One region of the Staphylococcus sp. 11262D007BW genome, then DNA from elsewhere that is predicted to be linked to it. Evidence: riboswitches for the same ligand, from Rfam matches in the RefSeq annotation. Region 1 holds a riboswitch; each other region holds the start of a gene.
What was found. A riboswitch is a leader RNA that binds a small molecule or an ion and turns the genes downstream of it on or off. The one in region 1 is predicted to bind S-adenosylmethionine.

Region 1 (4,292 bases):
AAGCGGCTCAATTTTTATCAGAGTACGGTGTGAGTTATGAACCTATCGACATTGTGCAACACACACCTACTAAAGAAGAATTTGCGAAGATTGTAGAAGATTCTGGTATTGAAATTAAAAAATTATTCAATACACATGGTGCTAAATATCGCGAATTAAATTTAAAAGATAAGTTAAAAGATATGTCTGACGATGAAAAACTAGAATTATTGGCATCTGACGGTATGTTAGTGAAACGTCCATTAGCCATTTCTGGTGATAAAGTGACTGTAGGGTTTAAAGAGGACGTTTATAAAGATACTTGGGTTCGTTAAAATAGTTGATAGAATTCAAGCGATATGTCATCATTAATATGTAATTAAAAATAGGAGGGGATTCACGTGGCAGTGCCAAATGAATTTAAGTATTCAAAAGAACATGAATGGGTTAAAGTTGACGGAAATGTTGCTTTAATCGGTATTACAGACTTCGCACAAAGCGAATTAGGAGATATCGTTTTCGTTGAACTTCCAGAAGTAGACGACGAAGTTTCAGAAGGTGAAACTTTCGGTAGCGTTGAATCTGTAAAAACTGTATCTGAATTATATTCTCCACTTACAGGTAAAGTTGTGGAAGTAAATGAAGATTTAGAAGATGAACCGGAAGCAGTCAATGAATCACCATATGAAAAAGCATGGATGGTTAAAATTGAACTTAGTGATGAAAGTGAGTTAGACGCATTAATGGATGCTTCAGCTTACGAAGACATGATTGGTGAATAATACTTATTTTTTATTGAGACTCCTTGGTAACTTGTTTATCCGGGAGTTTTTTGGTATCAATTTTACTCTCAGACTATTTAGAAGGTGAAGACTATGGCGATCATAAATAAAGTAATTGTTGTAGAAGGTAAATCTGATAAAAAAAGGGTAAAAGAAGTGTTAAACGAACCGGTTGATATTATATGTACACATGGCACAATGAGCATCGAGAAAATGGACAATATGCTAGAGTCATTATATGATAAGCAAGTCTATATACTCGTAGATGCTGATACAGAAGGACGCCACATTCGTAAGTGGTTTTCAAAATATTTGAGCGAACGTATTGATATATTTGTGGATTCTACTTACACTGAAGTGGCGCGTTGTCCTCGTGATTACCTCTCAAATGTGTTAGGACGTTTTGGATTTAACGTGAAAAACGATTTTTATGTCAAAGGAAAGTATGGATATCATGAATGTTTCAGAGCAATTGAACAATATATCTAAAAATAAAGATGAACCTGTACATCTTATATTTGGTTATACACCGATGTGCGGGACGTGTAAAATGTCTGAGCGTATGTTAGACATTGCGAATGACATTGTAAATTTGCCTTTAGTGAAAATAGATTTAAATTTTCATCCGGACTTTAGTCAAGATTATGAGATTCAATCAGTGCCTATTTTACTGATTATGAATTATGATCAAGAAGTTAAACGCATTTACGCGTTTCAGTCTGTCCCCTTTTTATTAGAAAATTTAAAAAAGGCGATTGACGAATCAACGTGATGATGATAATATAATAGACAATTAAATATTCAGAAAACTCTTATCAAGAGTGGTGGAGGGATGTGCCCTAAGAAGCCCGGCAACCGTCAAACGTGAAATGGTGCCAATTCACATAAAGTTTTTTTGGACTTTTGAAGATGAGAGAAGCGACGTTGATACAATGCTTTCTCTTTTATTCAAAAGAGAAAGCATTTTTTGATTTAAATCGTCAATCGTCGTTAAGATGAACTCATTTTATTTCGGGAGTAAGTTTGTTAGGGGGATATAGTGTTATGATTGAGCTTAAAAATTTAGTTAAGCAATATACTTCGAAGTCTAAAAAAGTAACAGCTGTCGATCAAGTTGATTTAAACATCGATACTGGAACAATTTTCGGAATAATCGGATTTTCGGGAGCTGGAAAAAGTACGTTAGTGCGTTTATTGAATTATCTGGAAGCACCAACATCTGGTGACGTTATTATTGGTGGTGATCATATTGGTCAATTAACCAAAGCGGCATTAAGGAAAAAACGCCAAAAAGTAAGTATGATTTTTCAGCATTTCAACTTACTTTGGTCTCGTACCGTATTAGATAACATTAAGTTTCCTCTTGAAGTGGCAGGTGTACCTAAGCGTGAAGCTAAAACTAAGGCACTTCATTTAATTGAAAGAGTAGGATTAGAGGGAAGGGAGAATGCTTACCCATCTGAGTTATCTGGAGGACAAAAGCAAAGAGTTGGTATTGCTAGAGCGTTAGCAAATGACCCAGAAGTCTTGTTATGTGACGAAGCGACGAGTGCCTTAGATCCACAAACGACAGATGAAATTTTAGATTTGCTAGTGGAGCTCAAAAAAGAAAAGAACTTAACCATCGTTGTCATTACCCATGAGATGAATGTCATTCGACGTATTTGCGATGAGGTAGCAGTGATGGAACAAGGGCGAGTGATTGAACAAGGAGAGGTCTCTGAAGTCTTTCAAAACCCTAAACACAAGGTTACTAAACGTTTTGTTCGAGAAGATTTAGAACCTTCAAATGATGAAGACGACATCACTAGTACTATCCCGCTAGAAAAGGATGATATGTTAGTCAAGTTCATTTTCTCAGGGGAACATACGACAGAACCTGTCATTTCGTACATTACGCGCACACATCAAATTGCTGCAAATATTCTTGAAGGAAATATCAAAAACACAAAAACTGGCGCAGTTGGTTTTTTACTTGTACATATTACAGCCATCTCACAAGATCAATTTAAGGCATTGGAAGAAGATTTAAGTACGAAAAATATTGCTGTGGAGGTGGTCCGTCATGGGTAAGAGCTTTAGTGAGATTATCCAAGAAATGATTACAATGCCTAATGTCCAATGGGAGGAAGTATGGACCGCTACATATGAAACGCTCTATATGACGGTAGTATCGACCTTATTTTCATTTGTATTAGGTTTGATTTTAGGGATTATCTTGTTTTTAACTTCAAAAAGTAAATCTAAAATAGGACGTATTTTCTACGGCATCGTTTCATTTTTTGTAAACCTATTTCGTGCCATTCCGTTCATTATTTTGATTTTACTATTAATTCCTTTTACAAGTTTAATTTTAGGTACGATTAGTGGTCCAACGGGTGCCTTACCCGCGTTAATTATAGGAGCATCACCATTCTATGGTCGTTTAGTAGAGATTGCATTAAAAGAAATTGATAAAGGTGTCATTGAAGCTGCGCGTTCCATGGGCGCTAATACTTGGGTGATTGTATTAAAGGTATTAATTCCGGAATCTTCACCAGCGCTAGTTTCTGGTATTACAGTAACTGCGATTGCACTTGTTGGTTCTACTGCCATTGCAGGGGTTATCGGTGCAGGTGGTCTTGGAAACTTAGCATATCTCACAGGATTTACACGTAACCAAAATGACGTCATTTTAATTTCTACCATTTTGATTTTAATTATTGTTTTTATCATTCAATTCTTAGGGGATTGGATTACAAATAAAATTGATAAAAGATAACTGATTATAAAGGGGGAAGATCAATATGAAAAGAGTTTTATCGTTAGTAGTTATTTTAACATTAGGGATTGTCCTTGCAGCTTGTGGCAATGATTCTAAAGGTGAAAAAGGAGATACAAGTGATGCAAACGGCGGTAATGGTGAGGATAAAAAAATCGTTGTCGGTGCTTCACCAGCGCCACATGCTGAAATTTTAGAAGAAGCTAAGCCGATTTTAGAAAAAGAAGGATATGATTTAGAAATTAAAACAATTAATGATTATACTACACCTAACAAATTATTAGATGCGGGAGAATTAGATGCTAACTTCTTCCAACACACACCATATCTTGAAACTGAAAAGAAAGATAAAGGCTACAAAATTGAATCAGCAGGCGATGTACATTTGGAACCAATGGCTGTTTACTCTCAAAAATATGATAGCTTAAAAGACTTACCAGACAATGCAGAAGTCTTTGTTTCAAACAATCCAGCTGAGCAAGGTCGTTTCTTAAAGTTTTTCGTAGATGAAGGTCTCGTTACAATTAAAGATGGTGTTGATATTAAAGATGCAACATTTGACGACATTAAAGAGAATAAAAAGAACATTAAATTTAACGATGATCAAGCAGCTGAATTCTTACCAAAAACATATCAAAATAAAGAAGGAGATGCGGTTATCTTAAACTCAAACTTTGCAATTGAACAAGGCTTAAATCCACAAAAAGATTCTATTGCAGTAGAGGATGCTAAAGATAATCCATACGCTAATTTAATTGCCGTTCAAGAAG
Region 2 (4,292 bases), 860 kb from region 1:
TTTCACGTGGAGGAATCCAAGGGTTATTGACTTATCAAAAGGTACAAGCAGATAGTTATATCATTTGGGGTGGTGTTACAGACTTACATTTGATGTACGAAGAACGTGTTGATTTAAGGGGCATGTTACGTCGAATGGTAGGACATCCTAAAAAACAGATAGAAGCCTATCGTCAAAGAGATGCAATGAAGCAAATCGATGCCTCATCACCACCGATTTTAATTATACATGGACATCAAGATATTCAAGTGGGGATTCATCAATCCTATGCTTTGGAGCAACATTTAAGAGAACAAGATGTTTATTTTGAAACGTTATATCAACAACACGAAGGACATGTGCCACGACCTGATGCGATGGCTAAGGTGTTAGACTATATTTATCATTGGATGGATCGTATTGAGCAGTCGAGTGAGAAAGCATAATATTAAAAAATCGAGGGACCACTGCCCTCGATTTTTTAGTAGATAATGATTAACCTTTAAAACCGCCATTTTTTTCTAAATCGCTAGAGGCTTCACCAAATTTTTTGAAGTTCTCTTTAAAGCGAGAAATTAAATCATTAGCTTGTGCATCATATGCTTCTTTATCTGTCCATGCATTTTTAGGGTTTAAAATAGTAGTTGGTACATCTTCAACAGATGTAGGGATATTTAAACCAAATACGTCATCTTGTTCAAATGGAACGTCTTTAAGTTTACCACTAATAGCATCATTAACCATTTTACGTGTGTATTTTAACTGGATACGATTACCTTCTCCATATTTACCGCCAGTCCATCCTGTGTTTACAAGATAAACGTCTACTTCATGTTTATCAATTAACTCACCTAATAAATCAGCGTAGACATTCGCATTTAAAGGTAAGAATGGGGCACCAAAACATGTTGAGAATGAAGGTTGTGGTTCAGTGATACCACGTTCAGTACCTGCTAGTTTTGAAGTGAAACCACTTAAGAAATGATACATCGCTTGATCTTTCGTTAATTTTGAAATAGGTGGTAAAACACCAAATGCATCAGCTGTTAAGAAAATAATTGTGTTCGGATGAGATGCTTTTGATGGTAAAACGATATTATCGATATGATGAATCGGATAAGCTGCACGTGTGTTTTCAGTGTAACGGTTATCATCAAAATCGATATAACCATGTTCATCGACTACTAAATTTTCTAAAACAGTACCATAACGAATGGCGTTATAGATTTGTGGTTCTTTTGTAGCAGATAAGTTGATTGCTTTTGCATAACAGCCACCTTCAATATTGAAGACACCATTAGCGTTCCAACCGTGTTCATCGTCTCCGATTAACTTACGATCTGGATCAGCTGAAAGAGTTGTTTTTCCTGTTCCAGAAAGTCCGAAAAATAGTGCTACGTCACCTTTTTCACCAACATTCGCAGAGCAATGCATACTCATAATATCTTGTTGTGGTAATAAGTAATTCATGACAGAGAAGATTGATTTTTTCATTTCTCCTGCATATTCCGTACCACCAATTAATACGATTTTATGTTTGAAAGAGATAATGACAAATGTTTCAGAACGCGTACCATCTTTTTCAGGGTCTGCTTTAAAAGTAGGCGCTGAAACGATAGTAAAATCAGAGCGAATTTTTGAAGCTTCTTCTTTTGAGCTTGGTCTGATAAACATATTTTGTGCAAATAAATTATGCCATGCAAACTCATTAATGACAGTAAGTTTAAGTTGAGAATCTTTGTCGCTGCCTGCATAACCGTTAAATACAAACACTTCATCTTTTTGATCAAGATAATCAAGTACTTGATGATAAAGATTTAAAAACTTATCTTCTGAAATAGGTTGGTTAATTGAACCCCAGTCGATATCGTCTTTTACTTGTGGGTTGTCTACGATAAATTTGTCTTTAGGGGAACGACCAGTGTATTCACCAGTTTTGGCATTAATTGCGCCAAGCTCAGTTAATTCTGCTTCATCGCGTTTTAAAATTTTGTTGTAGAGTTCAGTTGTTGTAAGTTGAAAATGTGAAGTAGGCTTGTCAATAAGTGCGTCCATTTGTTTTGTATCAAATGACATGAAATATCCCTCCAGTAATTTTTCGGCGTCGATAATGTAAGCCTTTACACTAAAAGAGTATAACACATTAGAGAATTAATCTATACAGTTAAATGACATTTTAACTAGAAATAACGTGTACATTGAATGAATATGTATAAATGTACAAATTATAAGTATTTGAGATAGGTTGATTTATAATTAAAATGACAAGCTTGACAGCCTTAATAGGTTTTCGTGTAAGAAAATTGACATATTTAATTGAGGTATTGTAATATAAACAAAGTGGATTCTCTTATCCTGAGTGGTGGAGGGACATGGACCCTATGAAACCCAGCAACCTCTTTGAACAAAGAAAGGTGCCAAACCGTTTGCAGACACATAGTCTGAACGATAAGAGCGAATGGACGTTTTGAGCCTTCACTCTATCTTTGGTAGTGTTGAAAGGCTCTTTTTTATTTAGCTCAGATATAGAGAATGCTCGTAATACATTTTAAAGGAGTATGTTATGTCAAATAATAAACGTTTATTTACATCAGAATCAGTTACTGAAGGCCATCCAGATAAGATTGCAGACCAAATTTCTGATGCCATTTTAGATGCCATTTTAAATGGTGATCCCAATGCACGTGTTGCTTGCGAAACAACAGTTACAACAGGAATGGCGTTAATCTCTGGAGAAATTTCTACATCTACATATGTGGATATCCCAAAAGTCGTACGAGAGACTGTTAAAGAAATTGGATATACACGCGCTAAATATGGATATGATTTCAAAACGATGTCTGTATTAACTGCAATCGATGAACAATCTCCAGATATTGCACAAGGTGTTGATCGCGCACTAGAATATCGTGATGAAACAAGTGAAGAACAACTTAACACTGGTGCTGGAGACCAAGGATTAATGTTTGGTTATGCTACAAATGAAACAGATACATTTATGCCTTTACCTATAGATTTATCTCACAAATTAGCTAAACGCTTATCAGAAGTGCGTAAAGATGGCACTTTAGAGTATTTACGTCCTGATGGCAAAGTACAAGTTACAATTGAGTATGATGAGCAACATCAACCTCAACGCATTGACACGATTGTCGTATCATCACAACATCATGAAGAAATTGAATTAGAAAAGATTCAAAATGATATTAAAAAACATGTCATTTATCCAGTCATTGATTCAAAATTATTAGATGAAGAGACTAAATTCTTCATTAACCCTACTGGACGTTTTGTTATTGGTGGCCCACAAGGTGACGCCGGTTTAACAGGTCGAAAAATTATTGTTGATACGTACGGTGGTTATGCGCGTCACGGCGGCGGTGCATTCTCAGGTAAGGATCCTACAAAAGTAGACCGCTCTGGAGCTTATGCTGCACGTTATGTTGCTAAAAATATTGTAGCTGCTGGCATTGCAGATAAGTGTGAAGTGCAGTTAGCCTATGCGATTGGTGTAGCACAACCAGTATCTATTTCAATCGATACATTTGGTACAAGTTCAGTGAGTGAAGAAGCATTAATTGAAGCTGTACGTCAAAACTTTGATTTACGTCCTGCGGGCATTATTAAAATGTTGGATTTACAACGTCCAATTTATCGTCAAACTGCAGCATATGGACACTTCGGAAGAAATGATATTCAATTACCATGGGAAAATACAGATAAAGTAGAAGTACTAAAAGAAACTTTAAAATAAAACGGTGTATTTTTAGATTATCTATGGCTAATTTAATATTTATCTAATATAATGGTTTAAGTATAGATTAACGAGATAAAAGGAAGGTAATTTAAAAATGACACAATTTGGTCCAATGGAAATTGGCTTAATTGCAGCTATTGTTCTTGCAGTGATATTTTTACTGTTATTCATTGTTACATTGAATAGTAAAAAGAAAGCGCAATCGAAATATGCACAACAATTTGAAACAAAACAAGAAAAATTAAAGCACGAGCGCGATGAAGAAATAGAAAAAATCCGTATCGAAAAGAAAAAAGCCGATACAAAACATAAGCAAGAATTTGAATCAATGGTATCTTCCAAAGACCGTGAAATTGATGCGTTAAAATTATTTTCAAAAAATCGTAGTGAATATGTAACGGACATGCGTTTATTAGGGATTCGAGAGCGTTTAGTAGCAGAAAAACGTATTCGACCTGAAGATATGCACATTATGGCGAATATATTTTTACCGTCTAATGAATTTGAAGACATTACAAGAATTAGTCATCTTGTATTAACGCGTACGGGTTTATAT
Region 3 (4,292 bases), 1.1 Mb from region 1:
ACCGTAGAGGAAGCGGAAGCCTTGGCGCATGCAATGGTTCAAATTGGTAACCAAGTGGGTCGTCAGACAATGGCAATTATTTCGGATATGAGTCAACCTTTAGGCTATGCTATTGGGAATGCACTTGAATTAAAAGAAGCAATAGATACATTAAAAGGTGAAGGACCAGAAGATTTAACAGAACTTGTACTTACATTAGGAGCTCAGATGGTCGTTTTGGCTCAAAAGGCAGAGACATTAGATGAGGCACGTCAAAAATTACAGGAAGTGATCGATAATGGTAAAGCGCTTGAAAAGTTTAAAACATTTTTAGACATTCAAGGCGGCGATGCTTCTGTAGTTGATGATCCTACACGTTTACCTCAAGCACAATATCAAATTGAGTTACCAGCAAAAAAATCAGGTGTCGTGTCAGAGATTGTTGCTAATGAGATTGGCATTGCTTCTATGATGTTGGGCGCAGGTCGTCAAACGAAAGAAGATCAAATTGATTTAGCGGTCGGCCTTAAATTGCATAAAAAAGTGGGAGACACTGTGTCTGAAGGAGAAAGTTTGTTAACGATTTATGCTAATCGCGAAAATGTTGAAGATGTAAAGCAAAAATTGTACGATAATATTGCGATTCAAGATACGACAACATCTCCAGATTTAATTTATAAAGTCATTACAGAATAAAAAGGATGGTAAAATGAAGCGTTTATTAAGAATTGTAATGGGTCTTGCCTTTGGTATGATTGGTATTTTACATTTCACAAGAGAACGACAATTTCGTCGTATCGTCCCGCACTATTTGCCGCTTCGTAAAACAGCGGTACTTGTCACAGGGGTATTTGAAATGATGATTGGGTTAGTTTTAGTGTTTAAACGCCCTTCATATATGTTTAAACATGGGATAATCGCCTTTTTATGGGCAGTTTTACCAGCAAACATTTATATGGCGCGTAAACAGCTCCCATTAGGTGACAAACATTTACCGAAATCAGTGCTATACGCTAGAATACCAATGCAATTTGTCTTAATGGCAATCATTCGTAAATTATAAAAATAGCCCTTGAGTTCACACTAGGTTATGGAACTCAAGGGTTATTTTATTGAATATTTATCATGGTGTAGAGTTATTTGCCATTACCATAAATATCATGCCATTGATCGCGATGATCTAAAAAACTTTGAGCAATCTCTTTTGCACCTTCTAAAGAATGTGATGCTGCCCAGCCACATTGTACTTCGTTGCATGCTGGTACTTCTGATGCATTAAGTACATCGTTTAATGTTTTTTCTACAATATCTAGCACATCATCGTAGTTATCATGGTTAATGAATGATACGTAGAATCCAGTTTGACAACCCATTGGACTTAAATCTACTACTTTGTCAGTATGGTTGCGAATGTTTTCAGCCATTAAGTGTTCTAAAGAATGAAGTCCCGGCATTTCCATATGTTCTTTGTTAGGTTGTTTAAAGCGAATATCATATTTATAAATTTCATCGCCATTTAATCCTTCCATTTTACCTGCAAGGCGGATAAATGGTGCAACAACTTTTGTATGATCTAAGTTAAAACTTTCAACGTTCATTTTAGGCATTCAAATCAACCTCCTATATCTTTTAATTTCATTTTAACATATTTTAGTCTAGATAAAACATCTTAAAGATGAGTATTTAACTCTGATTTATTAATAGATATATGAAAATTTAGAATATTGAATGACAAATCGTGTTAAATCGGTTAAACTGTTTAATAACTTAATAAAAATTTATCAAGAGTGGTGGAGGGACTTGGCCCTACGAAACCCCGCAACCTCATCGACATACGATAAAGGTGCTAAATCCAACAGCGTTGAATGCTGAAAGATAAATAACGACAAGATGTTATCAACCTTATCTCATCACACTTGATATAACAGGTGATTGAGTTTACGGTTTGGTAACTTTTTTTATTTGGAAGGGGAGAAGAGAATGGTTACAACACAACAACATATTTTAGACTATATTGATAATCATCGACTCACATATATTGATATGAGTCATCAAATACATGAACGACCTGAAGTCGGCAATGAAGAATTATTTGCATCACGATTATTAATCGACCACTTAAAAAGTCATCAATTTGAAGTTACAAAAGATATTGCCGGGCATGCAACAGGATTTATTGCAGAATATGAATCCTCTAAAGAAGGTCCGACAATTAGCTATTTAGCGGAATACGATGCGTTACCTGGGTTAGGGCATGCGTGTGGTCATAATATTATTGGGACAGCTAGTGTGTTGGCAGCTATAGCATTAAAACAAGTGATTGATGAGATTGGAGGTCGAGTGGTCGTCTTTGGTTGCCCTGCTGAAGAAGGTGGAGAAAATGGCAGCGCCAAAGCGTCTTATGTTAAAGAGGGGCTATTTGATGAGGTGGATGTGGCATTAATGGTGCATCCAGGCAACGAAACGTATCCTACCATTCCTACATTAGCTGTAGATGTATTAGACATTAAATTTTTTGGAAAAAGTGCACATGCGTCGGAAAATGCTTATGAAGCGCGAAATGCACTAGATGCTATGCTAAGTTTTTTTAATGGCATCAGCCAACTAAGACAACATATCCGTCAAACAGATCGTGTACATGGTGTGATTTTAAACGGTGGAGAAGCGGCGAATATTATTCCAGATTTTACACACGCTCGTTTTTATACGAGAGCAATGTCTCGTAAAGAGTTAGATGTACTTACTGAACGTGTCCATCAAATTGCCAAAGGTGCAGCAATTCAAACAGGATGTCGTTATGAATTTGATCCTATTCAAAATGGGGTGAACGAATTTGTTCGTAATACACAACTTGATTTATTGTTCGAAAAGCATGCGACCACTTTAGGCGAAGAAGTTAGTCATGATGACTTCGGATATGGGTCTACTGATACAGGCAATGTCAGTCATGTCGTACCCACGATTCATCCACATATTAAAATTGGGCCAAGAAGCTTAGTAGGACATACCCATCGTTTTCGAGAAGCAGCACAGAGTCCAATGGGAGATAAAGCGTTGATAAAAGGTGCTAAAATTATTGCAACAATGGGGGCAGAATTAATTCAAGACGAGGCATTATTGACATCTATTCAAGCGCACCATCAAAAGTTAAAGGAGAAATTATAATGATGATGACATCTCCGAAAATGACGATGGGTGAACTGTATGATTCAAATGTAGTGTATACGTCGCGTCCTTCTTATGTGTCTAACCCTTGGCTTGAACCGGATGAACATCAATCTAACTTTTTAACTGGACGGGAGTTATTGATTTCAGATCTTCCAGTGATTGTGCATGAGGCAAGTATTACGTCAAAGTTAGAGACATTATTTAAGTTAGTCGATCAAACTGTGCCGCAAAATTTATACACCTTTAATAATCAAGAAAGTTATGAAACATTATTAAAGACTTTAGTGAATGATGAAGATCAACGCATCTATTTTCAATATGTGCATGGGGAAGATATTGTAGCTGATAATAAATACGCTATTAATAAAGATCTTTTTGTTCAATTGAATAATAAATCGAATATTTCTAAATGGACAAATGGTAAGTATTTACCAAAGCGTCAAATTGTCAGTGTAGATGCATTTGAAAGTGAAATCGCACATTGGTCTTTACCTGTTGTGATTAAACCAGGTGATGAATTGCCTACAGCAGGGGGATATGGCGTCATGATATGTTATACAGAGGAAGATTTAGCAAAAGCGAAAGCACGTATCTATCACGCTAAAGAAGCCACACAGACACTCATTATTGAAGATTGTATTGAAGCGGTAGACAATTATTGTGTCCAGTTTGCACGTCATCCTGAAGAAGGGATCGTATATATAGGTTCAGCCAAACAGTTGACGAACGCGTATGGATTTTATAATGGCAATATTAATGCCCAAGATGTACCGGAAAAAGTCATTCAAGCCGGGAGAGAACTCATGCAAAACGCAGTAGATGAGGGATTTATCGGTATTGCAGGATTTGACTTATTAGTAGATGATAAAGGGGACGTTTATGCAATAGATCTAAATTATCGCCAGAATGGGTCGACAAGTATGTTGTTATTAGAACCTGTGTTAAATGGTAACTATCATAAATTTTATAGTTATTTTGCAAATGGTGATAATGAACGATTCTTCAACGCCATTAAGGAATTTGTTCAAAAAGGGGTGTTGTATCCACTCTCTTATTATGATGGTGATTGGTATGAGGATGAACAAGTGCAATCTAGATTCGGTGGTATTTGGCACGTCAATAGTGAAACAGAATTGAATAAATAT

Region 2: linked by a shared signal. The riboswitch ahead of metK (methionine adenosyltransferase) and the one ahead of ACEE93_RS01800 (methionine ABC transporter ATP-binding protein) in region 1 are both predicted to bind S-adenosylmethionine.
Region 3: linked by a shared signal. The riboswitch ahead of ACEE93_RS07180 (M20 family metallopeptidase) and the one ahead of ACEE93_RS01800 (methionine ABC transporter ATP-binding protein) in region 1 are both predicted to bind S-adenosylmethionine.

Annotation. Positions count from the first base shown of each region.
Region 1 covers NZ_JBPWPJ010000001.1:348,881-353,172, forward strand. Annotated here, with positions in the region: gene ACEE93_RS01780 (arsenate reductase family protein) at 1-314, shown strand, start outside; gene gcvH (glycine cleavage system protein GcvH) at 381-761, shown strand; gene ACEE93_RS01790 (toprim domain-containing protein) at 855-1,250, shown strand; gene ACEE93_RS01795 (thioredoxin family protein) at 1,216-1,533, shown strand; SAM riboswitch class I at 1,571-1,677, shown strand; gene ACEE93_RS01800 (methionine ABC transporter ATP-binding protein) at 1,806-2,834, shown strand; gene ACEE93_RS01805 (methionine ABC transporter permease) at 2,827-3,522, shown strand; gene ACEE93_RS01810 (MetQ/NlpA family ABC transporter substrate-binding protein) at 3,548-4,292, shown strand, end outside.
Region 2 covers NZ_JBPWPJ010000001.1:1,204,977-1,209,268, reverse strand. Annotated here, with positions in the region: gene ACEE93_RS05850 (alpha/beta hydrolase family protein) at 1-425, shown strand, start outside; gene pckA (phosphoenolpyruvate carboxykinase (ATP)) at 475-2,055, opposite strand; SAM riboswitch class I at 2,327-2,434, shown strand; gene metK (methionine adenosyltransferase) at 2,543-3,733, shown strand; gene ACEE93_RS05835 (NERD domain-containing protein) at 3,831-4,292, shown strand, end outside.
Region 3 covers NZ_JBPWPJ010000001.1:1,442,781-1,447,072, reverse strand. Annotated here, with positions in the region: gene ACEE93_RS07195 (pyrimidine-nucleoside phosphorylase) at 1-675, shown strand, start outside; gene ACEE93_RS07190 (DoxX family protein) at 689-1,042, shown strand; gene ACEE93_RS07185 (S-ribosylhomocysteine lyase) at 1,116-1,586, opposite strand; SAM riboswitch class I at 1,755-1,861, shown strand; gene ACEE93_RS07180 (M20 family metallopeptidase) at 1,960-3,144, shown strand; gene ldmS (L-aspartate--L-methionine ligase LdmS) at 3,147-4,292, shown strand, end outside.